DNA from 3 places in the Bradyrhizobium sp. SZCCHNRI2009 genome. Region 3 is predicted to be linked to each of the others. Evidence: predicted binding sites of a transcription regulator. Region 3 holds the regulator's gene; each other region holds the start of a gene.
The links. Region 3 encodes LexA, which represses DNA repair genes until DNA is damaged. Its sites were predicted from a motif close to TGTTCNNNNTGTGTTCNG; they were not measured.

Region 1 (10,586 bases), 170 kb from region 3:
AACCTCCTCGGCGAAGACCGCCGCGAGGACACGGCTCTGCGCGATCAGTTCCGCCTGTGTCTGGCGGATCAGCTGGTTGTCATAGATGCGAAAGAAGAACAGCCCGACGAGCGGCAAGGTGCCGACCAGCGCCAGCACGCCAAAGACGATCTGTCCTAACGACGGCCGCCATTTTGCCTTGGGCTTGGGCGCGATCATGGGGTGCCGCAGCGGCCGAGCCGGAAGCCCACGCCATGGACCGTCTCGATCGCGTCCTCGCAATGCGCGGCTGCGAGCTTCGCTCTGATGTTGCGGATGTGGCTGTCGATCGTTCGGTCGGAGACCTGAATGTTGAGCTGATAGGCGGCGGCCATGATCTGCTCGCGGCTGAACACGACCGCAGGACGCGTCATCAGCGTGCGCAGGATGCTGAACTCCAGCGCGGTGAGCGTCAGCGGCATGTCATCGAAACGGGCCAGGTGCTGCTGCGGGTCGAGCCGGAGCCGGCCATGGACGAGCTTCTCCGGCTCGGCCGAGCGATCACCTCCGCCGTTCGCGACCCGGCGGAGAATGACGTTGACGCGGGCAACCAGCTCGCGCGGACTGAACGGCTTTGTCACGTAGTCGTCGCCGCCGATCTCGAGCCCGAGAATGCGGTCGATCTCCTCGTCGCGGGCCGACAGGAACAGGATCGGCACTTGCGAGGTCCGGCGAATGCGCCGGCAGACCTCGAGGCCGTCGAACTCCGGCATGCCGACGTCGAGCACGATCAGGTCCGGACGGTCTTCGGTGACCCTGGCCAGCGCGGCGCGGCCGTCGGCGGCTTCCCTCACCGCCATGCCGGCCTTGCTCAAGGCCACGCGCAGGACTTCGCGGATATGCGGGTCATCGTCGACGATGAGGATTCGGGGAGACACGAGCTTTACTCCGCGGCGAGGCATCAGCTTGGTTTCTGCGACACAGGATGTGTATCGAGATAGCGCTGCAGGCGCCAGCCGCGAAAACTCCAGGATCGCCAGGACGCCATGCTGCTTTCCTGTTGCTCAAGGAGCCGATCACGGTCGCTGGCCAGCCCTCGGTCCGTCGGTCGCAACAGCATCGCCCGCTCGATGGCCGGCAGTGCCTCGGGCCCGAGCCAGACGAGATAGGAGCCGTCGATGAGAGGGCCGCTCTGTCCTGCCTCACGACTATGGGAGACATTGAAGTCTGCGATCGGTCGGTCGAAATTGATCAGCGCACAGCCGTAGATGGTCGCCGAGAGCACGAGCAGGTTCATACGGATGAGCCATGCGTTGGACTTGTCGAGAGCGATCCTGAGCACGATGAGGATCAGGCCGATCGCGACCAAGATCATCCATATCAGGGCCGCGATTCGCCAATAGGTCAGAGCATAAGTCTCGATATACATGTGAAGCCGTTGAATCGAGGACACGACCAGCATCACGTTCTGAGCCACCCAGAGACAGACCAGCGGCCGGACCAGTCGCGACTCGTTTGCCGTGGTCTCGGAGCGGACGGCGACGATGACGAAGGCAGCCGCGAGCAGCGCCGTGACGATCAAGGGGTAGGCGCCTCGGTGCGCATAGGTCGCATAGGTCATGCCGTCCGGAAGCGCAGCATGTCCCCACAGATATGCGCCGTCGAGCGCCGTCTGGAGGGCAAACAGGATGTTGAACAGGATCAGTGCCCGGATCACGGTTTCAGGGCCGAGCACGGTCGTCAGCATTGACGGCTGATCGGGCTCGCTTTCGATCGGCGGGCTCGAGGTCTTGGTCCGCTCGCGCCAGCGAAGGTTGACGAATGGCCAGACCATGGACAACGTCACGAGCCAGAAGATCGTGTGCCCCATCGTGAGTTGGGAGGCGACGCGCTCGGGACTGAGGACGGCGAACCACCGCTCAATGACCGGATTGGCTGCTGCGAACAGAGCCAAGAACACGCAGCCGAGTGCCAGCGGGATGCTCCAGACAACGAGAGTTCGCGTGATCATGTTCGTGCGCAGCGTCACGATCGCATCAGGTATCAGTCGAAACGGCCCGATCAGGAGCAACTGCCGCGCGGCGGTCAGCGGAAGCCGGAAGCCGCGCGCGGATCGGTTGGTCGCCAGCGTGATAGCCGACAGCGTCGTGAGCAGCAGGACAGGAAAAGAAAGCAGGTTCAGCTCCTCGATGGCGGGAGCCAGGCCGGCAACGAAGAGAACTGCAGCTCCGACCAGACGGTTTCGATCGGTCTTGGCAAGATTGGCGAGAATGCTCGCTGCGGCGAGCGCGGCGAAAAACAGCGGGAATGCCAGGCCGATCGGCCGGCCGTTGTAAAGCAGCGTGTCGGCGAGGCCGACGAGGCCGGCAGTGATGGCGAATTTGAGCCACATGGAATCGGGCGCGACGGGCGCAGCCGTCGGCTCGGCGAGAGTCGTCATGGAGGAATCCTTGGTTTGGGTCATCGTTCGGGCCGGGAGGCACAAGCCGATGAGCCAAGCATGACGCCTGCCCATGCAGCAGCTCACGAGGGGATCTGCAGCATTTCAGGATTTGTTTGCAGATTTCGTGCAGACGCGATTCCACATCTGGCGCAGGGAAAACGTGGTTGTTACGGCAATGGCCGTCTTTCCCCTCGGATGATCGGCTGCACACATGCTCGGACTTATCAGGACCGCGGTTCTCTGGATCCTCGCTCTGCTCTTCATTTTCGTCACGCTGAACAGCAACGAGCCCTATCTGGTTCGGCTGCGGGGCAGCGGCCACGCAGCCCTGCTCCTCATCGGGCTTGCCGTTCCGCTGCTGCTGATGCTCGGCGGTCGGTGGCGGCGGGGGCCCGCCGGACGCGCTCTGGTCGTAGCATGGTGCGTTCCGCTGATCATGCTGACGTCGACGCAGTTCATGTTTGCCTGGCGCAAGTACGAGACGTTCCGGACGCCCCCCGACGTGGCGCATCTGCTCGGCCGGCATTTCATCGTCGGTTACACGGCCGTCGATGACGCAGCCGCGTTGGCCCGGCAGGGGTTGATCGCGGGCGTCTATGTGACACACCACAACATCCGCGGCCGGACCGAGCCTCAGCTGCGCGCCGAGATGGCGCGATTGCAGGACGCGCGCCGGAGTGCCGGGCTGCCGCCTCTGCTGGTTGCGGCGGATCAGGAGGGAGGCGCCGTCGCACACCTGTCTCCGACCCTGCCGAACATGCCCGGCCTCGCAACGCTGGCCGATCTGCCGGCCTCGCGGCGCGCGCAGGATGCGTTCGCGATGGGGCGCGCCCAGGGTGAGGCTCTCGCGGCTGCCGGCATCACCTTCAATTTGGCTCCGGTCGTCGACCTTCGCCCGAGCTGGACACGCAACCGACTGGACTTTCACACCTTGATCGGCCGCCGCGCGATCTCCAACGATCCCGCGGTGGTTGGCGACATTGCGCTCGCTTACGTCCGTGGCCTGGAAGCAAGCGGTGTCCGCGCGGCCGTCAAGCATTTCCCTGGTCTGGGGCGCGTCGCAGCCGATACGCATCATTTCTCGGCACAGCTCGGCACGCCGGCAGATGTCTTGGAACGGTCGGATTGGCGGCCGTTCCGACAGGTGCTGCAGGGCTCGCACGCGGCGATGATGGTCGGTCACGTGACGGTCGATGCGATCGATCCAGAGCGGCCTGCCTCACATTCCAAAGCCGTGCTCGAGGGACTCATTCGCGGCCGCTGGAACTATCAGGGCGTGATCGTGACGGATGATCTCGTGATGGGGGCGATCTACGGCCGCGATCTCTGCAAAGCTGTCGTGGAGGCTCTCAACGGCGGCGCCGATCTGTTGCTGGTGGCCTATGACGGCACCCAGTTCCACCGCGCGCTCGCCTGCGCCAAGGAGGCTCTGGCGGAAGGACGCATCGACCTCGATGCAATCAGCAGGAGCGATGAACGGCTGAAGCGATGGGCGCCGACGGTTGACAAATCACAGCCGTCGAATGTGTCTACGGTTCTGCAAGAACCTGGAGGCGTGCATCAGAAGATCGTGGACTGAATGGCAGCGAGCCCTCAGCGCGGGCCATTGCCGGTCCAGTTGCGCCAAGCGACATTCGAGAGGCTTCGCAGGTCGGTCGCCAGCGGGCGTCGCGTCTGCTTGTCGTGCTGAGCGATGAGGTGCTCGGATTCGCGGATCTTGACCTGGAGTTCCGCAACCTGCCGCTTGGTCTGTTCAAGCGCCTTCGCATCGGCGCTCTCGCCCACCGTGAACCGCGCCGTCTCGATCTGTTTCAAGGTCGCGCGATTCTTTTTGAGCTGGGCGCGATGCCAGGCAACCTTGCTGTCACTGTCCGCAACCATGGTGGACTCCCGCGAAATGCCGCGGAGACTAAACGACCGATTTCTGATTCGCGACAGCTTCGGACCGGCGTCGCCAACATTGGAGTACCGATCTGCCTTCCCATCGTCCTGGTGAGTCGAATATGCCGGTTCAATCCAACCCTGCGGCGCGTCTCATCTCATCAATCAGTTCTGACGCTTCAGCCTTCGTCATCTCCGCTCGCGTGGGATCGGATCGGCCAGCCTGCTCGCTGAGCGTTCTCAAGTAGGAAGCTTGGGCATCCGTCATCGGATCGGCTCCGGAAACCCAGTCCTCGGGATCTTTCTGCAGCTGTTCGGCCATGGGGATCTCCCGTTGTTGCCCGGCTTCAACGGGAAAGCTTGCAATGTGTTCCTATTTTGTTCTATTGTGCGATCCTACTCTTGCTCGGGTGCTTCATGCGCGATCTATGTGTGGTTCGAGCCGAAATCGACCGTATGCGTCTCCGGGTCGGGCGGCAGCGCCGTGAAATCGTGCAGCTACGGCGAGCTCGGGCCTCGACGGCGGCCGCCGAAGTGCTTTTGCACCACATGTTGGAGACGCTTGACCGGCTGCGGCAACAGCGAGAGCGGCTCAAGCTGGAGGAAGCGAGCCGACTGCCTCGCAAGCAGCGCGGCGCCCGGCGCGCATGAGACGCTGGCGGTAAGGCCGAGCGATCCGCCGCTCGTCCGTAGTCCGATGATCAGGCCAGGAACCGACATGGCCGACGAACACCTGAGCCGCAAAGGCCAACCTGCGCCGGGTCATGAGGACGTCCGCATCTTCAATTTGGCCGGTGAGGAGAAAGATTGGTCGGTAGTCCGGCTCCCTCGATCAGCATCGGGCGTGTGAGCTTCGGGCAATACGATGTCCGGCGGCGCGGCGGTAAGCTCTTCCGGTGTGGCCTCGCATGATTTGATCTCGAAATTGTTGTCGAGGATTTTCTCGCCATGCGTGCCGAGCGTGATGAGATCGGCCTGTTCCGCGGCCTCCCAGACCTCGCGCTCGGTGCGAAACGGGCGGGTCATCTGTTCGTCATTCTCAAACAATGCGTAGGGCACGAGCGCCTCCAGATTGCGATCCGCCGATGCAGCGATGCCGTGCCGCTCGACGCCGCCCATCCATTCAAGGCAGGGACGTCCAAACAAACGGCGCCATAGGCAGGCTGGTTCCACCCAGGCGAGCGCTGACTCGATCGACCAGTTGTGACGATCCGCCCGGCCTGCCAGGCGGAACATGGAGGCCAGCGCGAGGTTGCCGGCGGTGTCGAATGGCCAGGAGACTCCAATGGATATCAAGGGAAAGAAGATCGCGATCCTCGCAACCAACGGGTTCGAGCAATCCGAGCTCGAAGTGCCGCGCGATCGTCTCAAGCAGGCGGGCGCGACCGTCGAGATCATCTCGCTCGCGCCGGGCGAGATCAAGGGCTGGGATGAGAAGGACTGGGGACGGACCGTCAAGGTCGACAAGACGTTGGACCAGGCGTCTGCTTCGGACTACGACGCCGTCGTGCTGCCGGGCGGTCAGATCAATCCGGATCTGCTGCGGCTCGAGCCGAAGGCGCTGCGGTTCATCAAGGAGATCTTTGAAGCCAAGAAGATCGTTGCGGCGGTCTGTCATGCGCCGTGGCTCCTGATCGAGACCGGAATTGCCAAGGGGCGAAAGATGACGTCCTACAAATCGATCAAGACGGACGTTGCCAATGCCGGCGCGCATTGGCAGGACGCGGAGGTCGTGGTCGATCAGGGCGTGATCACTTCGCGCAATCCCGGAGATCTGGAAGCCTTCAGCGCCAAGATCATCGAAGAGGTCAAGGAAGGCCGCCATCTCAAGCGCAGCGCGGCTTGATGCTGAGATCGGAAGCCGGGAGAAAACCCGGCTACCTCAGTGGGACGGGCCCAGCGCCCGAGGGGTCGAACGCTGGGCCGCAGTCCACACGGAGTGCCTCCAGCGAGATGGGGGAACGCCGCCAGAGGCATGGAAATGACTCGCGGCGGGCCGGGTCGTTCCCAATTCCTAGCGCGGACCTTCGCCCGCGGGACTTCGACGATAGCCTCGCAACGTTCAGTGAGGAATCGGAACTTCGCTGCTCATCCCGGGTTTGCCGCTTTTGAACAGGCCGCGGAGAGCGTCGTGAGCGAGAAAGCAAAAATCCAGGACTACAGGGCTCCGGCCGGCGGATGGGGTTCGGTGCACGCGGTCGCCAGCATCCTGACGCAGGAGGAGGTGACCCTGCTTGGCAGCGAGATCCTGTTGAAACAGAACAAGCCAGGCGGCTTCATGTGCGTCAGCTGCTCCTGGGCCAAGCCGGCAAAGCCGCACCCGTTCGAATTCTGCGAGAATGGCGCCAAGGCGACCGCGTGGGAAATCACCGGCAAGACAGTCGGACCGGAGTTCTTTGCTCGGCACAGTCTGACAGAATTGCGATCCTGGTCGGATCATCAGCTCGAAGAGCAGGGGCGTCTTGCTCATCCGATGCGCTATGACGCTGCGGCGGATCGCTATGTTGCCGTGAGCTGGGACGAGGCCCTTCGCGACATCGGGGCGGAGTTGAACAGGCTCGATCCACGCTCGGTCGTCATGTACACGTCGGGCCGGGCCTCGCTCGAGACGAGCTACATGTATCAGCTTTTCGGCCGCATGTACGGCACCAACAATTTTCCCGACAGCTCCAACATGTGCCACGAATCCACATCAGTTGCTCTGCCGGAGGTGATTGGCGTCCCCGTCGGTACGGTGCTCCTTGAGGATTTCGACAAGGCGGATTGCTTCTTCTTCTTCGGCCAGAACACGACCACCAACTCGCCGCGCATGCTGCATCCGTTGCAGAAGGCGGCACAACGCGGCGTGCCCATCATCACGTTCAATCCGCTGCGGGAGCGTGGGCTGGAGCGCTTCACTAATCCGCAAAATCCCATTCAAATGGTGCTGACGGGGGGAACGCGGATCAGCACGCAGTATCATCAGCTGCGCATTGGCGGCGATGGTGCGGCACTACTCGGATTGTGCAAGGCCGTGATCGAGGCGGATGATGCCGCGGTCGCGACCAAGAGCCCGCCCGTGCTCGATGTCGCCTTCATCGAGCGGCACACGTCCGGCTTCGAAGCTTTCGCAACCTGCTGCCGGCAGGCGTCGTGGAGCGATATCGAACGCTCCTCCGGCCTCACGCGCGGCGCCATTCTGGAGGCTGCCAAGGTCTACGCAGGCTCGCACGCCGTGATCGCCAATTATGGGATGGGAATAACCCAGCATCGGCATGGCGTCGAAACCGCGAAGATGATTGTCAACCTGCTGCTGTTACGCGGCAACATCGGAAAGCCGGGGGCCGGCATCTCGCCGGTTCGTGGCCATTCCAACGTTCAGGGGCAACGCACCGTCGGCATCTCCGAGAAGACCAAGTTGGTGCCGCTCGACAAGCTTGCCGAGCTCTATTCGTTCGAGCCGCCGCGTTGGGACGGTCTCAGCACGGTCGATGCCTGCCAAGGCATCATCAAGGGCGACGTGAAGGGCTTCGTCAGTCTCGGCGGCAACTTCCTGCGCGCCGTCCCTGAACGCTCGCTGATGGAGCCGGCGTGGTCGAAGCTGCGGCTGTCGGTGCAGATCGCAACCAAGCTCAATCGCAGCCACATCGTGCCAGGCGAGGTGACGTATCTGCTGCCGTGCCTCGGCCGCATCGAAATCGACCGGCAGGCAGGCGGAGATCAGGCGGTCTCGATGGAGGACTCCACCACCTGCATTCACGGCTCGCGCGGGCAGCGCCAACCCGTCGCAGAGACCCTGTTGTCGGAACCAGCCATTGTCGCCGGTCTCGCCAAGGCCACCCTGAAGCCAAATCCGCGCGTCGATTGGGATGCCTGGGTGGGCGACTACGCGCGCGTCAGAGACGCGATCGAGCGGACCTATCCCGAGCAGTTCAAAGACTTCAACAAGCGCCTGTTTGAGCCCGGCGGCTTTCCGCGGCCGCTTGGTGCCCGCGAACGCAAATGGAAGACGCCGACCGGCAAGGCGAACTTCACCGTGCCCAAGGCGGCGCTCAATCCGCCGGAGGAAGGCAATGGCGTGTACCAGCTGATGACCTTGCGCGCCGACGGCCAGTTCAACACCACCATCTACAACGAGGACGACCGGTTTCGCGGCGTCACCGGTGGCCGTCAGATCGTCTTCATGAACGCGAGCGACATGGCTGATCTGGGCATCAAGCAGGGCGAGCCGGTTCGGCTCTCGACCGAGGCCGATGACGGCGTGGAGCGCTCGCTGGGCGGGCTCCAGGCAGTGGCGTTCGACATTCCGCGCTACAGCGTGGCGGCCTACTACCCCGAATGCAACGGATTGATTCCGCTATGGCACTACGCGGAAGGGAGCAAGGTGCCCGCCGCCAAGTCGATCCCGGTCCGGATCTCGCGCGACATGGCCTGAGCTATCCGGAGCGGTCAGCCCGCAGCCCGTTGTCGTGCGTCGCCCGGCGCCGCCGTCGCGCAAGGGCTCGTGATCTCCGGCGGGGTCGCGCCGGGGCGGAGCGGGACGACCAGCCGGCACACCAATCCCTCGGGACGCCAGTCGAACGAGGCGCGCCCACCGAGCTGGCTTTCCACACTGGCCATCAGGCTGCGCGTGCCGAAGCCGCGCGAGGTCGGCGCGCGCACCAAGGGACCGCCGGTTTCAATCCAGATCAGATCCAGGCGCTCATCCTCGATGCTCCATTTGACCGAGAGATGCCCGGAGCGGACCGACAGCGCGCCGTATTTGGCCGAGTTTGTCACCAGCTCGTGCAGCGCCAGCGCCAGCGTCTGCGCGGTCGCAGGCTCAAGTTGCAGATCGACGCCGTCAAAGGCGACCTGGCCGCCGGTTGCATAGGGCGCGAGCTCCTCGGCCACCAACCTACCTATTTTCGCACCTTCCCAGCTTGATAGCGAGAGGATGGTGTGAACGCGGGCCAGTGCGCTGATGCGCCCCTCTACCGCGTTGACATAGGTCTTCACGCTGTCGGCTTTGGTCAGGCGAACGATCGACTGAGCCAAGGTCAGCGCATTCTTGGCACGATGATCGACCTCGCGGGTCAGCAGGTTCTGGCGTTCCTCGGCGCGCTTGCGCTCGGTGATGTCGATCGTGACCCCGCTGACGCGGACCACGCGGCCGGTCCTGTCGGTGGTCGCCGCGGCCGTTCCCACGCACCACCGCTCTTCGCCATCGGGCCGGTGGATCCGGAACTCAGCCTCATACGACGTCGCGCCACGGCTGAATTCCGTGACCACCTGGCGGGCGCGCTCGGCATCCTCCCGGTGCAGCAGCGCCATGATGTTCACGGTGTTCAGCTCGAAGTTCTGCGGCGTGACGCCGAAGATGCGGTACTGCCCCTCGTCCCACATCCAGTCGCCATTGACACCGTCCCAGTCCCACGAGCCCATCCTGCCGGCCGCGATCGCCATGCTCCGACGCTGCTCGCTCTCGACGAGCTTTGCTGTCGATCGCTCAAGCTCGGCGGTGCGGGCCCGTACCCGGTCCTCCAGCTCAAGGTTCAGATGTTCCAGCTCGCGTGTCTTGCGATAGAGCTCGGCAAAAACCTTGATTTTGGCGCGCAGCACCTCCGGCACGACAGGAACCGGCACGTAGTCGACGGCGCCCATCTCATAGCCACGAAGGCGATCGAAGTCGCTCACCTGGATGGCGGAGATAAAGATGATCGCAATCTTCTGGAACCTCGGATGCTCACGGATCATTTGCGCCAGCTCGAAGCCGTCGAGCTCAGGCATGCAGACGTCGACGAGAATCACCGCGATCTCGTTCTTCAGCAGAATTTCGAGCGCCTCGCGACCAGACGTGGCGACTACGAGGTTTTCGCCGAGTTCCTTCAGGATGACCTCGTAGGCCAGCAGCTTCGCCGGCTGATCGTCGACCAAGAGGATGTTGACCTTCGCATGTTCCATCATGATGAGCCGTTCAGCGGTGCAGCCACATGCGGATCGCAAGAAGCAGCTGCTCGGTGTTGACGGGTTTTGCCAGATAATCGGAGGCGCCAGCTTCGAGACACTTTTCGCGGTCTCCCTTCATGGCTTTCGCGGTCAACGCGATGATGGGGAGCCGGACGAAGGCGGGGTTTTGCCTAATGACGCCGATCGTCTGATAACCATCCATCTGCGGCATCATGATGTCCATGAGGACGATCGCGATCGCGGGATTGCTCTGCACCAGGTCGATCGCTTCGCTGCCGGTGGTGGCCGTCAGCACTTTCATGCCGCGGCGTTCCAGCACGCTGGAAAGAGCAAAGATGTTGCGGGCGTCGTCGTCGACCAGCAGCACCGTCTTGCC
Region 2 (10,586 bases), on a different contig from region 3:
CCGCGTTGGTGCCCTGGATGTGGCTGTTGTCGTAGACCTCGATGCGCTTCGGGACCTGCGGCAGACCGAGCGTCGTCGTCATCGCCTCCAAGAGGCGGCTCTGCGTTGCGGTGTCCGCGAGCTTGCGGCCCAGCGCCTCGCGCGCATTGGTCAGCGCATGGATGACGAGGTCCTTCTTCTCGCCGCGCTTCGGGCAGGACACCTCGACCTTGTGGCCGGCCTTGACGCACAGCGCCTCGGCGAGCAACTCGGCTTCCTCGATCTCGTGCGACAGCAGGATCAGCTTCGGCGGCGGCTTGTCGTCGTAGAACTGCGTGATGAACGCCGACAGCACCTCCTCCGGCAGATAGCTCTTCTCCGCGCGCGGGAAGTAGGCGCGGTTGCCCCAGTTCTGCCCGGTGCGGAAGAAGAACACCTCGACGCAGGAATAGCCGCCCTCCTGGTGGATGGCGAACACGTCGGCTTCCTCGACCGTGCGCGGATTGATGCCCTGCTGCGAGGAGATCGCCGACAGCGCCGCGAGGCGGTCGCGATAGACGGCGGCAGTCTCGAATTCGAGCTCGCCCGACGCCTTCTCCATTTCGGCCGCCAGCAGCGCCTTCACCGCCTGGCTGCGTCCGGACAGGAAATCGGTCGCCTCGCGCACCAGCTCGGTGTAGCCGGGGAAGTCGATCTCCTGGGTGCAGGGCCCGGCGCAGCGGCGGATCTGGTGCAGCAGGCAGGGGCGGGTGCGGCTCTCGAAGAACGAGTCGGTGCAGGAGCGGATCAGGAAGGCGCGCTGCAGCGCCGTGATGGTGCGGTTGACGGCACCGGCCGAGGCGAACGGACCGAAATAGCGCCCCGGCCTGGACTGCGCGCCGCGGTGCTTGAGGATCTGCGGCGCCCAATGGTCGCCGGTGATGAGAATATAGGGAAACGACTTGTCGTCGCGCAGCTGCACGTTGAAGCGCGGCTTGAGCTGCTTGATGAGGTTCGCCTCCAGCAGCAGCGCCTCGGTCTCCGTGGTGGTGGAGACGATCTCGACCGTCACGGTGGCTGCGATCATGCGCAGGATGCGCGCCGGCAGCGGCGCGTTGGCACGCGCATAGGACGACAAGCGCTTTTTGACGTTCTTGGCCTTGCCGACATAGAGCACGTCGTGCGCCGCGTTGAGCATGCGGTAGACGCCCGGCGAGGTCGGCGCCAGCCGCACCGCGTTCTCGATCGCCGCGTGGCCGATCGCAAGCGGACCTTCGCCGACCGCCTCCAGGCTCTCCTCGGCCAGCTCCGGCAGCCGGCCGTCATCGTCCTCGTCCGCAGCCGCGAGATCGAGATCGGGCGTATCGATGGCCTCGGGTGGCAGGTCGGCCGTCGCGCCACGCCGGCTCGGGGGCGTCGGCGCCTTGGGTGGATCGGAGCTGTGGGTGGTCATGTCCGCAAACTAAGCGCTGCCGCGCCGTCTCGCCAGCTTGCGATGGCGCCATGCACAGGGCAGGGCGGTAACGCTTCGTTAAGCACGTTAATGGCCGGGTAACCCGGCTTAACAACGGCTTAACCTAAAACTCTCGATAAATGCTCACGAAAGAAGCGAGAGTTCCGTAACCACGCCGGCCCGCGCACCACAGTCGAGCGGCGCAGGCTCCGGCGGGGTGACGGCGAGTGGCGTGGAGTGAGCGATGAACAGGTTCTTGGTCGGTGCTGCCGCCGCGGCGGGCTTGGGCGCGGCGGCTCTCGGATCGGTCTCGGCGCAGGCGGCGGATCTCGGCTACGGGCGCGGCGCGCCCTATACCGTGAACCAGCCCCTCAACGCCTACAGCTGGGCCGGGCCCTATCTCGGCGGCACGCTGGGCTATGAATGGGGCACCGTCGGCAACAACCCGACCAAGCCGTCCGGTCTCACCGGCGGCCTGACCGCGGGTTACAATTGGCAGAACGGCCCGTGGGTGTTCGGCGCCGAGGGCGACATCAACCTGACCGGCGCCAACGACACCTTCGCGCCGTGGAAGTTCTCGAACCCGTGGTTCGGCACATTGCGCGGCCGCGCCGGCTACGCCTTCAACAACATCCTGTTCTACGGCACCGGCGGCCTCGCCTTTGGCGGCCTGCGCGCCGAGACCTTCGGTCTTTCGGAATCGCACACCACGGTGGGCTGGACGCTCGGTGCCGGCACCGAGTTCGGTCTGGCACAGAACTGGACCGCCAAGATCGAGTATCTCTACGTCGATCTCGACAGCAGCAATTTCGTGATCACGGGGGCGAAGAACGACTATCGGTTTGGAATTGTGCGCGCAGGCATCAACTTCCACTTCTGATGGCAACGAGGGAATAGGAAGAAGAAACGTCCAACGACAACCTCCCGGCCGCTCGCGTGGCCGGGATTTTTTTGTCGGAGCGCTCTGTGCAATCTGGAGACGTGCATCATTGCGCGCGGCCTGCACGTACGAGCCGGCAATGCTGTGCACGCGAGCAGGCGCTGCCGACAGCTTCCAAACCAGCGAAGAGGTGGCGTCGAGGCGCGCCCGGCTGCAATCATGCCGGCGCGTGAACCACCGCCAGGCGGGCTCGCCCTAAGACGACAGCACCAGGTTCACCGCTTTCGGGCCCTTGCCCTTCTTGTCCGGCTCGACCTCGAAGCTGATCCGCTGTCCTTCGGTCAGGTCCTTCAGGCCCGCGCGCTCCACCGCCGTGATGTGCACGAACACGTCGCGTCCACCGTCGTCCGGCTTGATGAAGCCGTAGCCGCGTTCGCCGTTGAAGAACTTGACCGTCCCAGTCATGGCCATCGGGAAACTCCTCCCCCGCAATGCTTCCTCCACTGCGCGCCCTGCGCAGCGTCCGACCGGACATCACTTTGATCGGAAAGCGTTGGCCACCTTAACGCCCAGCGCTCGCCGCGCCGGATCGCCGGATCTTGTTAGGCCTTGATCACCCCGCCGCAACCATTCGCGGAAGCGGAACGTAAAGCCAGTCTTACAATCGGACACAATAATACGGTTCCGCGCCGATTGACTACGGCTTTTCGACCAGTCGCCGTTTCAAGCTTTGGGGAATTCGAGTCGGAAGCGCGCCGCGCCGCCCTGGCCGAGGGGCTTCTGCAGTTCCTGCAGGATGAGCTTCAGCTCGTCATGCAATGTCCAGGGCGGGTTGACGATCAGCAGCCCGGTCGAGGTGAGCGCCTCGCCTTCGATCTGCGGCGCAACACTGAACTCGATCCGCAGCACCTTGCCCGGCGGCTTGGCCGCGGCTGCGAGCGCCGCGACACGATCGCTCAGCTCTTCCGTCGCACGCCGGCTCTTGGCGGGATACCACAGCACGTAGATACCGGTGGTCCACTTCGCGAAGGCCTCGGCGAAGCGATCGGCGAGCCGCTCGAACTCATCCTTCGCCTCGAACGCCGGATCGATCAGCACCACGCCCCGGCGCTCGTTCGGCGGCACGAAGGCGGGCAGGGCGACCCAGCCGTCGAGATCGACGACACGGGCCTGGGTGTCGCGGCGCAACTGATCGATCAACTGCTTGCGGGGGATCGGCGCGAGCTCGCACAGGGTCATGCGGTCCTGCGGCCGCAGCAGCGCGCGCGCGATCAGCGGCGAGCCGGGATAGGCGACCAGCTCGGCCTTGGGATTGAACGATCGGACGATATCCAGATAGGGCTGGACCAGCGCATAGGCCTGATCGGACAGCCGCGCCTGCAGCACGCGGGCGATGCCGGTGAGGTACTCGCCGCTGCGCGTCGCCTCGTCGCCGGTGAGGTCATACAGGCCGGCGCCGGCATGGGTGTCGATCACCCGGAACGCGGCGGGCTTCTCCTGGAGGTAGACCAGGATGCGCGTCAGCACGATGTGCTTGATGACGTCGGCGAAGCCGCCGGCGTGGAAGGCATGTCGGTAGTTCATGCCATCCGGTTACGCCGTTCCGCGTCAAAAGGGTACCCCGTCGATGCGCCGGATGCCCTCCGGAGAGCCGCGGATGAGCGCCGCCGCAGGAGGCGCCGCAGGCCGACGCGCTGCGTCGCCCCGATTCGCAGCCGCTAGCCGCCGCGGACCGGCGGCATGTTGACCTCGTCGCGCCGGCAGGCCTGCCGGTCGATCTCGTCGCAGTTGCGAAACTCCAGATCCTTCGACAGACAGATCCGGACCTCGCTCAGCCTGGTGCGATTGCAGGTGACGGCAATGCCCGATGTCGTGAGCTTGGGGTTGGCCTTGATGAAGGCCTCCTCGATCGCCGCTGGCGCCACCGTCTTGGCCTCCGCGAGATCGAGGAATTCCGGGGGGATCTTGATGGCGGCGCGGGCCTTGCGGATGGCTTCGAAATAGGCCTTCGCCGACACGCCGGCGCAGGTGCCGTGCTTGTCCCACTCGTTGTAGATCAGGCCCGGCGCCGGCATCAGGTCGAGCATCGAGGTCATGATGTTGCGCGGCAGGCGCGGCGCCGGCTGCTCGCAATATTCGGGGTAGCCGTTCTCGTATTGCGGCCACAGCCCGTGCACGACGAACGAGTACGGTCGGCCGCTGCATTGCTGGGACCGGCTGCCGCGACCGCCGCGCTCCTCGGCTTCGGCGCAGTACGAGGGCGACCACGACAACGAGAGAACGTAGAAGTCGAACGCGCCCGGCGCATTCTGGCGGCGGTCCTGCGCCTCGGCGGCGCCAGCCGTGAGCACGCCGAGCAAGAGGGCAAAGCAGGCGATCGTTCTGGACAACAGGACGGCAGGTCGGCACAGGCAATCGAACATGGCGTACTCCCCGGACAATGCCAGGAGCCTACCAGTGCGCTGGAACATTTCAAGAACAAAAATGGCTGCCCCGAGGCAGCCATTCGTCAGCCGGCCGCCCGCGCGAGCGGCCGATACGCCGGGAAAGGCGAATCAGGGCTTGGCGGCGCGGCAGGCCGGATTGAAGGCCCAGTTGCGATCGAGGCCGACGACGCAGAACTCGACGCCCTGGTCATAGCCGGCGAAGCCGCCATCCTCGATGATCGAGAAGTTGACGGTGCGCGCCTTGCCGTCGCTGATCATCACGCTGCCGGTGCAGAAGCGACGCGGAATGTTGTCGGACTGCCAGGGCCGGAAGGCGATCTCATGGACATTGGCGACGCCGGTGATCGTCAGCGAGGAATTCCAGAAGGTGCTCTCCTTGTCCTGGAATCGCGAGACGATGGTCGGAATGGCCGCCTCGCAAGGCGCGACCCGGCCTTCATATTTCGGACCGGACAACCAGAAGTTCATCTCGAGCGGGTTGGCGGCCTGAGCCGGGGCGGTGGCGACGATGGCGGCAAGCAGCGCGCCACAGGCGGCGCCGAACATCTTGAAAGGTGAGCTGAAGTCGCGCATGGGCCGTCCGCAAGGCTGATCCGGGAGCGTGGACCGTGCCGCGGCGGCCACAGGAGGTCAAGTGCAACGCGGCAACACTCCACGATTAGTCCTGTTAACGCGAGGCCGGTGTTCTTTTCTTGACCGGACAGGACCTTTAGAATGGCGGGCCAGATCGAGGAGAATGCAATGCGGACGCTGATGGCCGGATTCGTGAAGACTGCAGGCCTCGTGGCCACTGGGATGGTGCTGGTTGCGGCATCCGCCCAGGCCGACGTGGTGCCGCCCTTCAAGGGCAACGACACCGGCGGCATCATCGCCTTCCAGCTGGCCCAGACCACGGATGCGCGCCAGCTCGCGGTCGATCATTGCGCCTCCTACGGCAAGGTCGCGAAGTTCCGCGCCGTCGATGCGCGCTACGGTGGCTACGTTTCGTTCGCCTGCCGCTGGGTGCCCTATGGCTCGGCGCAGCGGCCGCTGCGGACGCTGTACTGACCTTCCATCAACTGCCGTTCTCCCAATTGCCATTTTTCTGCGGCATTCGCTCCGGCATCGATCAACGAGCCGGAACGGGGCATATGACCTGCACACGCATCGCAATTGGGCTGTTGGCCTGCTGCCTCCTGGGCGTGACCGCGAGCCATGAGGCACGGGCCGTCGACCTACCGGTGCGCAAGGCCGGCCTGTGGGAGCTGAAGATGATCAGATCCGGCGGTCAGCTGCCGGAGGCGACGATGCAGCACTGCACCGACGCGGCCACCGACAAGGAGATGAACAACTTCGCCTCGCCGATGGCGCAGCAGGTCTGCTCCAAGCAGGACATCCAGAAGACCGCGACCGGCTACGTCTCCGATTCGGTCTGCAATTTCGGCGGCATCAATACGACGTCGCATGCCGACATCACCGGCGACTTCAACTCGGCCTATACGGTGAAGACGATGTCGCGCGTCACGGGCGGCGCCGCCGGCACCGGGGTGAAGGACACCGCGATGACGATCGAGGCCAGATGGCTCGGCGCCTGCAAGCCCGACCAGAAGCCCGGGGACATCGTGATGCCCGGCGGCATGAAGATGAACGTCAAGGACATGGCCAAGCTGAAGGCCCTGATCCCGGGCGTGAAGCAGTAGGCGGGCGCTCGTTGCGCGTGGCGGGCGCAGCGACGTGGATCGTCGCTCATTCGCGGACGTTGAGCATGATCTTCCCGATGTGCCGGCCCGTCTCCATGCGTTCGTGCGCATCGGCTGCCTCGGACAGGCGATAGGTGCTGTCGATGTGCGGCCGAATGGCCGTTCCGAGCAGGGACGAGATGCGCTGCCGCAGCTCGCTTGCGAGGCGGCGTTTGATATCGAGTGACGTCGACCGCAGGAATGCGCCGGTGATGCTGGCCCGGCGCGCCATCAGGCTGCGCAGCGGCACCGCCAGCTCCTTGCCATGTCCGGCCGAGAGCAGGGCGATCCGTCCGCCCATCGCGAGCGCCGCAAGGTCCTGCGCAATGTGAGCGCCGGCGGAGGTGTCGAGGATGCAGTCGACCCCGCGCTTCCCCGTCGCCGCGCGGATCTGCTCGGCGAGATCGGGATCGGCATAGTCGAACACGGCGCTGCAGCCGAGCCCGAGTGCCAGGGAGCGCTTCTCTGCGGTGCCGGCGGTGGCCATGACGGGATGACCCAGCGCGCGCAGGAGCTGGATCGCGATCGTGCCGACGCCGCTGCTTCCGCCATGAATCAGGGCGGTCTCGCCGGGCATCATGCGCATCAGCTCGAAGAAATTGAACCAGGTCGTGAACAGCGCTTCGGGTAGGCCGGCGCCTTGGATCAAGTCGAGGCCGCTCGGCAAGTCCAGTGCAAGATGCTGATCGGTGGCGACGTATTGCGCGTATGAACCGCCGTCGGTCAGTGCGATCACCGCTCTACCCAGCCGTTCCGGGGAAACGTTGGCGCCGCAGGCCACGATGCGCCCCGAGGCTTCCAATCCCGGTATGGGATTGGGCTCCCGCGACGGCCCGGCAGCGCGCTGGTTGCAGTCATGACGGTTGATGCCGGCGGCTGCGACCTCGATCAGCACATCGTCTGGTCCGAGGCGCGGGACCGGCCAGTCCTGTCGCTCCGACAGGACCTCCGGGCCGCCCGCGGCGGTGATGATGACGGCGCGCTGATCGTCCGGAATCATGCTTGGTCGCTCATGTGCTCACTTGCCGACCAGGCTGCACTTGCTGCGGTCGAGCGGGCGAAACGCCTGATCGGGGGCGATCTTCGTCACCAGCTTGACGAAGTCCCAGGGGCGCTTCGATTCGGCGGGGGTCTTGACCTGGACCAGATACAGGTCGTGCACCATGCGCTGGTCGTCGCGGATCTGGCCGTGGTCCGCATAGGCATCCGAGACCGGCGTGGCCTTCATCCGGACCATCACCGTTGCGCCGTCGTCGCTGTCGGCATCCTTCACCGCCTGCAGATAGTGCCGCACGGCCGAATAGACCCCGGCCTGGATCTGTGACGGCATCGCCTTCCGGCGCGCGTAGAACGCGTCGGAGAAGCGGCGCGCGGCGGGGGAGGCATCCTCGAAGAAGCTGGTGACGATGAGATCGCCCTGCGTCGCCTTGAGGCCGATGGCTTCGATGTCGACGTTCTGGAACGACATCGGCACGATCTTCATGCCCTGGGCCGCAAGCCCGAATTCCTCGGCCTGCTTGATGGCCGTGGCATTGTCGCCGGCGACGTTGAGCGCCAGGATCTTGGCGCCGGAGGCCTGGGCCTGCAGCAGGAACGAGCCGTAATCCGGCGTGCCGAGCTGCGCCTTGACGCTGCCGGCGACCGTGCCGCCGAGCTCGGCGATGCGGGCGCGCGCGGTCGCCTCGACCGAATGGCCGAACGCGTAGTCGCCGGTGATAAAGAACCACGGCTCCTTGCTGGTCTGCATGATGCCCGAGACGACGGCTGTCGCGGTCGAATAGGCGTCGTGCGTCCATTGCACCGAGGTCGGGGCGCAGGCCTCGTCGGTGAGCTGATTGGCGCCGGCCCCGGAGATGAGAAAGATCTTGCCGTTGCTGCGCACCAGCTCCTGGACGCCAAGGGCCGCGCCGGAGCTGCCGCCGTCGGCGATCGCCTGCACACCGTCCTGCTCGAACCAGCGCCGGGCGATCGCGACCGCGATATCCGGCTTGTTCTGATGATCGGCCTGAAGGATTTCGATCGGCCTGCCGTTGATCTTGCCACCGAACTCCTCAGCGGCCATCCGAGCCGCTTCCACGGAGCCGGGCCCCATCGCGGTCGCGAAGATGCCGGTCATGTCGGTGAGCACACCGATACGAATGGCACCTCCCTTGATTTCGGCCTGCGCGGATGAGCCTGCAAGCAGCAGCAGGCCAGCGATGCTGGATCTGAGACAGCGCGACATGATGATCCTCCCCGGATTTGAAGATTTTGCTTTTTGTCGTGTTTGATTGGTGCGCCTCGCGGTTCTCCGCGAGGCGGAAACGTCAGGCTTCCAGTTCGGCAATCACGGGATTGCGCAGCACGCCGATGCCCGAGATATCGACCTCGACCGTATCGCCGGGCTTCATGAACAGAGGCGGGGTGCGCTTGAAGCCGACGCCTCCCGGCGTGCCGGTGACGATCACGTCCCCGGGCAGCAAGGTCATGATCGTCGAGCAATAGACGATCAGATCGGGCACGTCGGTGATGAGGAGATCCGTGGTGGTCCGCTGCACGGTCTCGCCATTGAGGCGGGTCTGCAGCGTCAGCTTGGACGGGTCGGGAATTTCGTCGGCGGTGACCAGCCAGGGGCCGAATGCGCCGGACCGGTCGAAGCTCTTGCCCGACAGGAATTGCGACGTGTGGCGTTGCCAGTCGCGGATGCTGCCTTCATTGTAGCAGGAATAGCCGGCGATGTGCGTGAGCGCGTCCTCGCGCCGGACATGCCGGCCGGCTTTCCCGATCACGAGCGCGAGTTCGCCCTCATAGTCGAAATGATCGGAGACACCAGGGCGAATGACCGGTTGCAGATGTCCGACCTGGCTGGTCGGAAAGCGCGCGAACAGCGCGGGCTTCTCGGTGACCGTTCGTCCGGTCTCGGCGACGTGGTCGCGATAGTTCAGGCCGACGCAGATGATCTTGCCGGGATCGGGGATGACGGGCGCGAAGGTGATCGCATCGAGCGGATAGTCGGGCTGTTCGGAGGTGAGCAGCGCGGCGGCGTCGCGAAGCGCATCCGCCTCGATCAGCGCGCGCAGGCTCTTCGACGGCAGGCGCCGGCCGAGGTCGACCACACCGTCTCCCTTCACCGCGCCGTATCCGGGACGCCCGTCAATGACAAAGGAAACCAGCTTCATACGTGAACCCTCTCAAAAAGAACGGAAACGCTCAGGCCGCGCTCGGCGGCGGTGCGAGGAAGGCGAGGCCTGACAACAGCGCCGCGGGATCTTCGCCCGTGCGGACAGCACCCAGGATGTAGCGGTCGGGGCGCATCAGCACGGCGTCGAAGCCGTGCTGATCGAGCCAGCCGTCGAGGCCGCCAGCTTCCTCGCCGCAAATGACGGCGACGTCGGCGGCCGTCAGGTGGGCATGATGCTGCTCGATCATTGCGGTCCCGAGACCGGACCGGCATAGCAGCGCGAAGCGATAGCCGACGCGGTCGTCGCTGCGGCCGTGATCACGGCTGCGGAATTGCGGCGCCAGCTTTCCCGTCATGCTGCGTTCGCCGCAGGCAAGGCCCGGGCCGAGCACTGGCTTCTGCACGTCGAGCTTGAGCTGGCCGTCGCCCTGTGCCGTGCCGGTCGCAAGCGCCGCCTCGACCGCCTTGGTGTTGATCAGCCCACCCAGCCGGATCGCGAGCTCGATGAATTCGCGCACATGCGGCGCGCGCTCGCTCTGATAGGTGTCGAGAAGATCAGGCGTCGCCTTCCCGGCAATCACAAGCGCCAGCTTCCATGCGAGGTTGGCTGCGTCGCGAATGCCGGCACACATGCCCTGACCGAGGAAAGGCGGGGTCTGATGCGCGGAATCGCCTGCGAGCAGGAACCGTCCGGCACGCCATTGCTGGGCGACCGCGGAGTGGAATGTGTAGACGGCGGCGCGTTCGATCTCGGCCTCTGCGGGCCGGAGCCAGGGCGAGAGCAGCTCCCACACGCGCGCCGGTTGGGTGATCTCGACCGCGTCCTCGTCGGGATGAACCGCGATCTCCCACCGGCGCCGGTTGCCGGTGCCGCGAATATAGGTTGCGGGACGCTGCGGGTTGCAGTGCTGGACGCTGAAATCGCCGAGATCGGGCCGCTCCTCCCTCAGCAGCACGTCGCAGACGAGCC
Region 3 (10,586 bases):
CCGAAGCGGTGCTGATCCGCGACGACGACGCGCTCGACACCCTGCACCAGTTGCGCGCGCTCGGCGTCCGCATCGCGCTCGACGATTTCGGCACCGGCTATTCGAGCCTCAGCTATCTCCAGCGCATTCCGTTCGACAAGATCAAGATCGACCGCTGTTTCGTCAAGGACATCACGGAGAGCGAGGGTTCCGCGGCGATCGTCCAGGCCGTGGTCAACATCGCCGCCATCCGCAAGATGTCGACGACCGCCGAGGGCGTCGAGACCGAGGCGCAGCGGCAGCTGCTGAAGCGGCTCGGCTGCTCGGAGATGCAGGGCTATCTGTTCAGCCCTCCGAAGCCCGCAGCCGACGTGCGGCAATTGTTCGCCGCGCAGCGCGCCAATCCCTCATCCGGCCGCCGTTCGCGCTCGGACGCCGCCTGATCCGGTTCCGAACCGATAAATACCGTTGCAATTTGAGGCTTTTCCGCAAGCCAGATTCAAACCCTGCCGACCGGTCGTGCCTTGAAGTCCACGGCTCCGCCATGATCTACGGGACACAGACGGACATACTCCGTGTTCGCCTGTACACGCTGGTCGAAAACCACGGCGGGACGGCCTCAGGGCCGCCCCGTCGGGTGTGAGCATCGCGCGTCGCAAGCCGCACACCCGCCCGCTTCGCAGATCAGTTCGGCACGGCCGCCTTGGCGCGGACGTCGGCGTTCACCGTGACGCCCCGCAGCACGTTGAATGCGGCGTGCAGCGCCTTGTCGTCCTTCTCGTCCGGCGGAACGTAGGACTGCGAGCCGGTCTGCTCGGTGCCGTCGGGCGCCGAGAGATGGCCGCGCATGCCGGCCTCACCCTTGAGATCGCCGCGATCCTTCAGTTCGTCCGGCACGTCCTGCTTCACCTCGATGTCCGGTGCGATGCCCTGCGCCTGGATCGAGCGGCCCGACGGCGTGTAGTAGCGCGCCGTGGTCAGCGCCAGCGCGCCGTTGCCGGCGCCGAGCGGAATGATGGTCTGCACCGAGCCCTTGCCGAACGAGCGCGTGCCGACCAGGGTCGCACGCTTGTGATCGTGCAGCGCGCCGGCCACGATCTCCGACGCCGAGGCCGAGCCGCCATTGATCAGCACCACCAGCGGCTTGCCCTTGGTGAGGTCGCCGCCGCGCGCAGTGAAGCGCTGCGTCTCCTCCGGATTGCGGCCGCGGGTGGAGACCACCTCGCCCCGCGGCAGGAATGTGCTGGAGACCGACACGGCCTGATCGAGCAGCCCGCCCGGATTGTTGCGCAGGTCGACCACGTAGCCGGCGAGCTTCTCCTGCGGGATCTCCTTGGAGATGCTGGCGACCGCCTTGCGCAGACTCTCGGTGGTCTGCTCGTTGAACGATGTGATGCGGATATAGCCGATGTCGCCGCCTTCGGTGTGATAGCGCACCGGGCGCACCTTGATGATCTCGCGCGTCAGCGTGACGTCGAGCGGTGATTCCTTGCCCTTGCGCATGATGGTGAGCTTGGTCTTGGTGTTGACGCCGCCCTTCATCTTGGCGACGGCCTGCTCGAGCGTCAGTCCCTGCACGGCTTCGCCGTCGATCTTGGCGATGAGATCGCCGGAGAGAATGCCGGCCTTGGACGCGGGCGTGTCATCGATCGGCGCGACGACCTTGACCAGGCCCTCCTCCATGGTGACCTCGAGGCCGAGTCCGCCGAACTCACCGGACGTCGTCTCCTGCATGTCGCGCCAGGACTTGTCGTTCATGTAGCGCGAGTGCGGATCGAGCGACGACACCATGCCGTTGATGGCGCCTTCGATCAGCGCGGGATCGCTGGGCTTCTCGACATAGTCGGCGCGGACACGCTCGAACACCGCACCGAACAGATTGAGCTGCGAATAGGTGTCGGCCATGCCGGCCGCGGCCTTGGCCTTGGCCACGAGTTGCGCGCCGTCGGGACCCGTCACCATCAGGGTCAGACCGACGCCGGTCATCGTGCCCGCCAAGAACAGCCAGTTTTTCCGCATTGTTTGCTTCCCGAGCGTTTGTTGGATGGCCGGCCGATCTAAAGGGTCCGCACGCATCGCCGGCGCGATTTGTGTTGCGAACTCACACCACATTTCCGGTTTCTTCAAGGCCGATATTGCGCCGCCGTACCGGAGCCCGACCGCCGGCGCCGTATCCGAAATGGACGTTCGCAGGCTGAAATCAAGATCAAGGCTGCGCCTGTCGTCCTCCAGGGCCCGGCTGCACATATCCGGTCTTTCACGGCACCTGTCATCACAATTCGACGAGCCGTGTGCAGCGACGCGATTGATGGCCTGCGCCTGCGGCGGCGCCCCCGCGCGCGGCGGCGAACTCCAGTTCGGAATGCCTTGCACCCGGACCGCTCGATGGGCAATGCTCCGCGGCAAAACCGCAAACAGGACAGTCGCTGGGAGGCAACCATGAACCAACGGACCCCGATCGAGGCCGGGTGGAGGAACGTCGAGCTCGGTTCGAGCGACGAGAAGTTCCAGAACCTTCACGAGTTCATCCGCAAGGCGCGAGCCCAGCTCAACCAGAATGCCTGGGACTACATCATCGGCGGGGCCGAGACCGAGACGACGCTGCGCCGGAACCGGATGGCGCTCGACGAGATCGCATTCCGTCCGCGCGTGCTGCGCGACGTCTCCAGGGTCGATGCCTCGGTCGAAACTTTCGGCCGCAGGCTCCGCCTGCCGGTGGTCATGGCCCCGGTCGGTGCGCTCGAAATCTTCGATCCGGCAGGCGCCGCCAGCGTGGCCCGTGGAGCGGGCCGGTTCGGGGTCGCGCACATGCTGAGCTCGGTGTCCGAGCCCGGGCTGGAGAAGACCGCCCAGGCCGCTCCCGACGCGCTGCGCATCTTCCAGCTCTATGTCCGCGGTGACGACGCCTTCGTCGAGGACTATGTGAGCCGCGCCATCGCCAACACATACACGGCGTTCTGCCTCACCGTCGACACCGCCCATTACAGCCGGCGCGAGCGCGACATCGCCAAGCGCTACGTGCGCGAAAGCCGGCTGCGCGCGACCGGCGGCGATCATCAGAAGGCGCTGAGCTGGCATACCGTCAAGCTGATCAAGGACAAGTTCAAGCTGCCGCTGATCATCAAGGGCATCGCGACCGCCGAGGACGCACAGATCGCCGTCGATCACGGCGTCGACTGGATCTACGTCTCGAACCATGGCGGCCGCCAGCTCGATCATGGCCGCGGCGCGATGCACGTGCTGCCGGAGATCGTCGCGGCGGTGAAGGGCCGGGCCAGGATCATGGTCGACGGCGGCTTCTGCCGCGGCACCGACATCGTCAAGGCGATTGCGGCCGGCGCCGATCTCGTCGGCATTGGCCGGCTGCAATGCTGGGCGCTGGCGGCCGCAGGCGAGGACGGCATCCTGCGCATGCTCGAGCTGCTGGAGGACGAGGTGATCCGCACGCTCGGCCTGCTCGGCGTCACCTCGTTCGCGGAGCTGAACGCGTCCTATCTGCATCCGGCGGCCGCCACCAACCTGCCCAGCGTGGTCAGCGCGTTTCCGCTGGTCGACATCGAGCCCTACCGTTATTGAGGAGGCGCCGCTTCCGTCCCACGCAAGGCATCGTCGACCCGCCCCATGCCCGCCTCCGCTCTCCGCCCCGGCGTCGCCGACGCGCTGCTGTTCGACCTCGGCCGCGTCGTCATCGACATCGATTTCGTCCAGGTGGTCTCGCGCTGGGCAGCGCATGCCGGCTGTCCGCCGGAGCGCATCGCCGCGCGCTTCGTGCGCGACGAGATCTATCACGGGCACGAGCGCGGCACCGTCTCCGATGCCGCGTTCTTCGCCAACCTGCGCCGGCAGCTCGGCATCGACATCACCGACGCGCAGTTTCTCGAGGGCTGGAACGCGATCTTCGTCGGCCCGATGCCGGGCATCGCCCCGCTGCTCGCACGCGCGGCTTCGAGACTGCCGCTCTATGCCTTCTCCAACACCAACCAGCCGCACATCGATCACTTCTCGCCGCGCTATGCCGACTTGCTCGGTCACTTTCGCGAGATCTTCCTGTCGTCGTCGATCGGCCTGCGAAAGCCGGATGCCGAGGCGTATGATCACGTGGTGCGGGCGATCGGCGTGCCGGCCGAGCGGATCGTTTTCTTCGACGATCTCGCTGAAAACATCGACGGCGCGCGGACGAGCGGGCTGCAGGCGGTGCTGGTGCGCTCGACGGCCGACATCGCCGCGGCGCTGGAGGCGCTCGGGATCTGATCGCGTCGCGCAAGGGTGCGTCATGGCCAGCGGCGTGACGTTCTGAAGGGCTGCGCTCGCAATGACGGTGCCCACTCGTGCAAAATTGTTCTCGCGGCACGATGTGCCCGAGCTTTGCTGCTCTCATTTCACCCTCCTCCAATCGGAGGGCGCAGGGAATGCCGGGCTGCAGGCCGCAACCCATGGCCCGCCTGCAGAAAAAAAGCAGGCGGCAGTCACCACAGGTCCAGCCGACATCCGGCATTCCCTGCGCGATGGTCTTCACGCTTATACGCGATCTCCCCGGTGCTCGGCTTGTTGGCCACCGTCGCCGACGGGATCATCAGTACCCGCCGGCTTGGCATCAGCGTCGGGATGCCAGGACCACGCGACTTCACGTCCGCGCCATGCCGTTCGTCCGCGCGCCATCAGAGCACGCTGCGACACGTCGCGGCCACCGCATCCCGCGCTCCACGTCCGTGACGATCGCGAAGCGCCCCTCCTGTCGAGCACGGGACCAAATCAGCATAGCAGCTTTTTCCGAAAAAGCGAATCCTAAATGCGACGGCCGGCAACGGCACCATCCGGCCCGTCTCCCGCCACATCCGCTGGTCGCAGACGAGCCGGCGCCTAAGCACACCGGCATCGGCGCCGAGATCGTCAAGATCGCGCCGTGCTCGATGACCATCGTCGGCACGCTCGCCGAGTGGTCGCAATGGACCGGCGTGACCTTCGATCGCTCGGGTGAGATCGAGGTGCCCGCTGCTCTCGTCCCCGTGCTCGCGTCGGTCGAGCACGACCATGCCGCCTATGTCGAGCCGAATGTCTGGATTCGGCATCCGCTCTGACGCGGTGCAGGTCGTCCGCGCGACGATCAACGCGCCGGCACGACGCGCTCGTCCAGAAATCCGATCACCGCGTCGAACGCCTGCCGTCGATTCCGCTCCATCAGGATCATGTGCGTGCCCTGCCCGATCTCGACCAGGCGCTTGTACGGCGCGCTCCCGAGGCGAACGAACAGGTCGTGCGCCATCCCGAAGCGGACATCCACGTCCCATTCCGCCGCGAGCACGAGAACCGGGCAGTCGATCGTGCTGGGATCGTAGATCGGCTGGTCCACGGTCCAATGCTCGTCCATGTGGCGCGCGCAGATCGAGGGCGTCGCGGCAACGCATATGACGATCGCCTATGACCGGCGCGGATTTGGTGAGACGGTCGCCTATGAGGAAGCTCATTCTCCGGTCGAGGACCTGCTCGCCGTCGTCGACGCGCTCGCGCCGGGGCGGCCGGCGACGCTGATTGCCTGCTCGCAAGGAGGCCGCACAGGATTGTGATCGGGTCAGCGCTATCAAGGCGCATCTGTGGGTCGACGGTCCTTTGCAGCGCGAGGGACGCATCTCCGGCGAGCCGCGCGAGACGTTCCTGAAGAAGAACGCCGCCGCACTCCGCGCGCCGCCAACCGGCGCGACTCTCGATATGGCACCAGCCTTCCCGCGCCTCGCGGAGATCGTCGCGCCATCGCTCGTCATCTAGGGGGACTTGGACTTTCCTCACATCCAGCAGCGAAGCAGGCTGCTCGCCGCAACAATGCCGAACGGGTCAGGACATGAGCTGGCCGGAACGGCGCACCTGCCGAGCCTGGAACGTCCGCAGGAGGTCATGCGGTTGATTGCAGACTTTCTCGCGCGATCGTGAGGCAGCGGCCCGGAAACGGCCCACAGCAGACGGTCAGAACGCAGGGAGCGGCCTAGGCCCTTGGCCGCGCCGTGCGCGTTCGGTTAGAAGGCGATTCATTCGATCTGCCGTCTCCGTCCGAAGGAAATCCCATGGCCCTGATGCCGGTGTCTGATGCGTTGTCCGCCGTGCTCGCCGGCGCCGAGCCGCTGGCCGAGGAGCAGGTCGGGCTGGACGAAGCGTTTCACCGCATCCTGGCGCGGGACCTCGCGGCGCTGCGGACGCAGCCGCCCGAGGCAATGTCGGCGATGGACGGCTATGCCGTGCGCGCGGCGGACGCCGCCCAGGCCAAGGCGCGGCTGAAGGTCATCGGCGAGGTTGCGGCAGGGCGGCCGTTCGATCGCGTGGTTGGACCCGGCGAGGCGGCGCGGATCTTCACCGGTGGCGTTGTTCCGGAGGGTGCGGACGCGGTGGTGATCCAGGAGGACACGATCGCCGAAGATGGCCACGTCGTGATCACCGAGGCCGCGATCAAGGGCCGGCATATCCGGCCGGCGGGCGTCGACTTTCACCAGGGCATGGTGCTGCTGAAGTCCGGGCGCCGGCTCAGCGACCGCGACCTGTCGCTGGCGGCCAGCATGAATCATCCGGCGCTGCCGGTGCGGCGCCGGCCGAAGGTGGCGCTGCTCGCCACCGGCGACGAGCTGGTGATGCCGGGCTCGACGCCCGGCCCGGGCCAGATCGTCTATTCCAACGGCTACGCCTTGCGGGCGCTGGTGCGCAACGAGGGCGGGACCCCGATCGATCTCGGCATCGCCGCGGATACGATGGAGGCGACGATCGCCGGCATCCGCCGGGCCCGAGAGGCCAAGGCCGACATCTTGATCACGACCGGCGGCGCCTCGGTCGGCGATCACGACCTGGTCAAGCAGGCGCTCGAAGCCGAGGGCGTCGAGATGGCGTTCTGGAAGATCGCGATGCGGCCGGGCAAGCCGATGATGCACGGACGGCTCGGCGACGTCAGGGTGATCGGACTGCCCGGCAATCCCGTGTCGTCCTATGTCTGCGCCCTCCTGTTCCTGGTGCCGCTGATTCGGCGGCTGCTCGGCCGCGACGAGGCCGTGATGCCGCGCGAGACCGCCCTGCTCGGCCGCGAGCTCGGGCCGAACGATTCGCGCGAGGACTATCTGCGGGCGCGGCTCGAAGAGCGCGCCGACGGCACGCTGGTTGCGACCCCGGTGAGCCAGCAGGATTCGTCGCTGCTTGGGAATCTCGCGCTCTCGCAGGCGGTGGTGATCCGGCCGGCGTTTGCTCCGAAGGCGCCTGCCGGCAGCCCGTGCGAGATCCTGCGCCTGCCGAACTGAGCCGCTTCCCCGGTAAAGCCCGGTCTGTTCATCATATTTTTAGGATTGCGGAACACACATCGAACATATAGTGTCCGTTCATGATTTGTTTTTAGTATGTTGCGGGCGACGCGATGACGGTCCGACTCCAGGGCGCTCTCAGCCGGTTTGTGCGCGAGGCGCAGCTCCTGGACTCGGACGACAACAAACCGGGGACCAGGTCGAGATGCTGACGCGCAAACAGTACGAACTTCTGCGGTTCATCAACGAGCGGCTCAAGGAAGCCGGCGTGCCGCCGTCCTTCGACGAGATGAAGGATGCGCTCGATCTGCGCTCGAAGTCCGGCATTCATCGCCTGATCACGGCGCTCGAGGAGCGCGGCTTCATCCGCCGGCTGCCCAACCGCGCCCGCGCGATCGAGGTGATCAAGCTGCCCGAGCTGTCACAGGCCGCCAACAACCGCCGCGGCTTCACCCCATCGGTGATCGAGGGCAATCTCGGCAAGGTGCGCACCAGCACTCCCGCGCTGGACGATGGCGAGCGCCCCGTCGCAGTGCCGGTGATGGGCCGCATCGCCGCCGGTACCCCGATCGAGGCGCTGCAGACCCGCAGCCACACCATCAGCGTGCCTGCCGACATGCTCGGTAACGGCGATCACTACGCGCTCGAGGTACGCGGCGACTCCATGGTCGATGCCGGCATCCTCGACGGCGACATGGCGCTGATACAGCGCAACGAGACCGCCGACACCGGCGACATCGTGGTGGCGCTGATCGACGATGAGGAAGCGACGCTGAAGCGCTTCCGCCGCCGCGGCGCATCGATCGCGCTGGAGCCGGCCAACACCGCCTACGAGGTACGCATCCTGCCGCCGAACCGGGTGAAGATCCAAGGCAAGCTGGTCGGGCTGTACCGCAAGTACTGATCGCGAATGGGATCGGTCGATGGGCGGCGGGCGCACGCGCTTTCGCCGCCGATCGGAGGCTGCCCAGCAAAATACGTCACGCGCGAATGCACCTCATGATGTGCAGCGCGGCATGCTCAAACGCTTGTGATCGGCCGCGGGCACACGCGATGCAGATCAGCGCAGAATTGCCGCGAAGCGCGCGCTAACATCACCATCGATGTCCACTCTGATAGAGGCCTGCGCCTGTCCGGGGGGAGCGTGGGTCGGCTATCTCTCAACGAGGAGCGATCCGATGTGTGACTACAGCCTCCATGCGGTTGCGTCCCGTCCCGCCAAGGTCGGCGAGACGTTGATCTCGATGACCTTCCGTGGCACCGCCACCCGCGGCTTCGCGCTGGAGAGCGAGCCGACCGTCGCAGTCTGCATGCTGCCCGGCACCGAGTTGGCCTTCGCCGAGGACGTCCGCTACGACAGCCGCTGGCTCTGGACCCGGACGATCCGCGAGCGCGTCGCAAAGTTCAACAGCATCGAGACTCACATTCCCGATCGCCATCACGACGCGATCGAATTCGCCGATGGCCGCCACGTGCTGGTGACCCAGCTCTGCGAGGGCCAGCGCGTCACCGTGCTGCAATTGCCGGTCAGCAAGCAGCCAGCGCAGCGACGCCCGGACATCGCCGAGGACGTGCCGCCTTCGCAGGCCACACCGATTCGCCGCATCAGCATCACCTGAGGGGTCTCCGCATCGGCATTTCTCTCGGTCGTGAACGAGCTTTCGACCGTGGGAGATTTGGGTTCTGCAAGCGCAAAGTCCTCTCGGGCGAACCTCACGCCCCGGCATCGCATCGGATAGGAACGACATCCCTCGGCCGGCATGATGTGCCGGGGGAGCCTGCCGCCGTGGTCAACAAGATCGATTGGAACAAGGCCGCCGGGATCACCGAGCCCGGCTGCAATATGCTTGTGTTCGGATGGCTGACAGTCACGGCTGACGACATCGCCATCTGGCAACGCTATCCGCGCGCTGCGTTCACGCTGGCCGAAAGCCCCTCGCTGTTCGATGGACTTGGCAACATGGACCTGGCGACACCGAGTATCATCTCGGCACGTTCGAGCTGCCCGGCACTCAGTCTTCCTCGCCCTGCTCCGTCTCCGGCGGCGTCGCGTCCTGAGGCCGCACGGCCGGCGCGCGCGGCGTCAGCGTCGTGTCGAACTCGCCGGCCTCGGCGGGCGCCGGCCACCATGGGCGGTCGGTGCCGCCGGCACGCGCCGGCGTGACGGCGAAGCTCCTGCCCCGCTGCACCAGCATCAAGGCGCCCTGCTGTCGCAGCCGCTCGCGATCGATGACGGCCGCCGCGCAGGATGACGGCGCGGCGCGCGCGGTGACGATGAGCGCGACGCGGGCGCAATCATCGGCGAGCGCCTCGGCGCGCAGGGTCAGGGCGGCGAATCGGCCGTCGGCCATTGCGACCACGCAGCCCGCCTCGTCGCAGGAGACGCCATCGGTGAGCGATGAATCCGCCGGCAGCCGGGCATCGGCGTCGGCCGCGAGCCACTCCTTGGTGGCGAACACGTCCTTGCCGATGCGCATCGCATGCAGACGCCCGTCACGGCCGCGCACCGCCACCGCGCGCCCATCGCCGGCGATCAGCACGTCGGGCAGCGGCGTCGCGGCGGCCCACACGGTGGCCACCACGAGCCCCACGGCGCCCGACCAGCGCAGCGGTGTGCGCAGCAGGCCGATCAGGATGACACCGAGGCTGGCCAGGATCAGTGGACCGATGCCGAAGGCCGGGATGCGCCCGACCGCGCCGGGCAGCGCCGCCACCCAGCGCGTCACCGCGATCATCCAGTCGATGCCGAGGCCCATCAGCGTCCACCAGGGACCGTCGAGCCCGAACGGCGCCGCCACGAGGCCCATCAGGCCGGCCGGCATCACCAGCGCCGAGACGACCGGCATCGCTGCGAGATTGGCGAGCACGCCATAGGGCGTGGCGCGATGGAAATGGAAGGCGGCATAGGGCGTGGTGGCGAGCCCCGCGATCAGCGAGGCCAGCAACAGCATCGCAAGCTCGCGGCCGCCCCACAGCGCGATGCGCTGGGTGGCCGAGCTGTCCGGCGTCGCGAACAGTCTGGGCAGGCCGAACTGCACCAGCGCGACCAGGCCGAGCGTTGCCGCGAACGACATCTGGAAGCTCGGATGCACGAGCGCTTCCGGGGCCGCCACCAGCACGATCATCGCCGCGACCGCGAGCGTGCGGAAGGTGACGGCGCGGCGGTCGACCATGACCGCGATCAGCACGACGGCCGTCATGAAGAACGACCTTTGGGTCGCGACCTCCGCGCCTGAGAGCAACAGATAGAACGCCGCCGCGACCAGCGCCGCGGCCGCCGCCCATTTCTTGATCGGATGGCTGATGGTGAGGCCGGGGATCAGCGCCAGCAGCGCGCGC

Region 1: QX041_RS11580 (DUF3072 domain-containing protein) is a predicted target of LexA. The motif match lies at 4,651-4,668, and genes of this name have one in related genera.
Region 2: QX041_RS15260 (ribonuclease T2) is a predicted target of LexA. The motif match lies at 4,755-4,772, and genes of this name have one in related genera.

What each region holds. Positions count from the first base shown of each region.
Region 1 is NZ_JAUEUH010000002.1:872,263-882,848, forward strand. Features, by position in the region: gene QX041_RS11555 (ATP-binding protein) at 1-198, opposite strand, end outside; gene QX041_RS11560 (response regulator transcription factor) at 195-896, opposite strand; gene QX041_RS11565 (DUF4173 domain-containing protein) at 920-2,398, opposite strand; gene QX041_RS11570 (glycoside hydrolase family 3 N-terminal domain-containing protein) at 2,613-3,980, shown strand; gene QX041_RS11575 (hypothetical protein) at 3,995-4,282, opposite strand; gene QX041_RS11580 (DUF3072 domain-containing protein) at 4,413-4,604, opposite strand; gene QX041_RS11585 (hypothetical protein) at 5,045-5,578, opposite strand; gene QX041_RS11590 (type 1 glutamine amidotransferase domain-containing protein) at 5,568-6,128, shown strand; gene QX041_RS11595 (FdhF/YdeP family oxidoreductase) at 6,414-8,696, shown strand; gene QX041_RS11600 (HWE histidine kinase domain-containing protein) at 8,711-10,204, opposite strand; gene QX041_RS11605 (HAMP domain-containing protein) at 10,218-10,586, opposite strand, start outside.
Region 2 is NZ_JAUEUH010000004.1:19,460-30,045, forward strand. Features, by position in the region: gene uvrC (excinuclease ABC subunit UvrC) at 1-1,411, opposite strand, end outside; gene QX041_RS15245 (porin family protein) at 1,656-2,291, shown strand; gene QX041_RS15250 (cold-shock protein) at 2,547-2,762, opposite strand; gene QX041_RS15255 (23S rRNA (adenine(2030)-N(6))-methyltransferase RlmJ) at 3,015-3,875, opposite strand; gene QX041_RS15260 (ribonuclease T2) at 4,010-4,714, opposite strand; gene QX041_RS15265 (hypothetical protein) at 4,847-5,311, opposite strand; gene QX041_RS15270 (hypothetical protein) at 5,480-5,785, shown strand; gene QX041_RS15275 (DUF3617 domain-containing protein) at 5,869-6,417, shown strand; gene QX041_RS15280 (NAD(P)H-quinone oxidoreductase) at 6,464-7,456, opposite strand; gene QX041_RS15285 (ABC transporter substrate-binding protein) at 7,475-8,680, opposite strand; gene QX041_RS15290 (fumarylacetoacetate hydrolase family protein) at 8,763-9,614, opposite strand; gene QX041_RS15295 (bifunctional 3-(3-hydroxy-phenyl)propionate/3-hydroxycinnamic acid hydroxylase) at 9,646-10,586, opposite strand, start outside.
Region 3 is NZ_JAUEUH010000002.1:701,211-711,796, reverse strand. Features, by position in the region: gene QX041_RS10835 (EAL domain-containing protein) at 1-422, shown strand, start outside; gene QX041_RS10830 (S41 family peptidase) at 664-1,998, opposite strand; gene QX041_RS10825 (alpha-hydroxy acid oxidase) at 2,419-3,555, shown strand; gene QX041_RS10820 (HAD family phosphatase) at 3,601-4,230, shown strand; gene QX041_RS10815 (hypothetical protein) at 4,689-5,057, shown strand; gene QX041_RS10810 (hypothetical protein) at 5,084-5,329, opposite strand; gene QX041_RS10805 (alpha/beta fold hydrolase) at 5,346-5,543, shown strand; gene QX041_RS10800 (hypothetical protein) at 5,509-5,742, shown strand; gene glp (gephyrin-like molybdotransferase Glp) at 6,036-7,247, shown strand; gene lexA (transcriptional repressor LexA) at 7,453-8,151, shown strand; gene QX041_RS10785 (hypothetical protein) at 8,426-8,866, shown strand; gene QX041_RS10780 (ComEC/Rec2 family competence protein) at 9,260-10,586, opposite strand, start outside.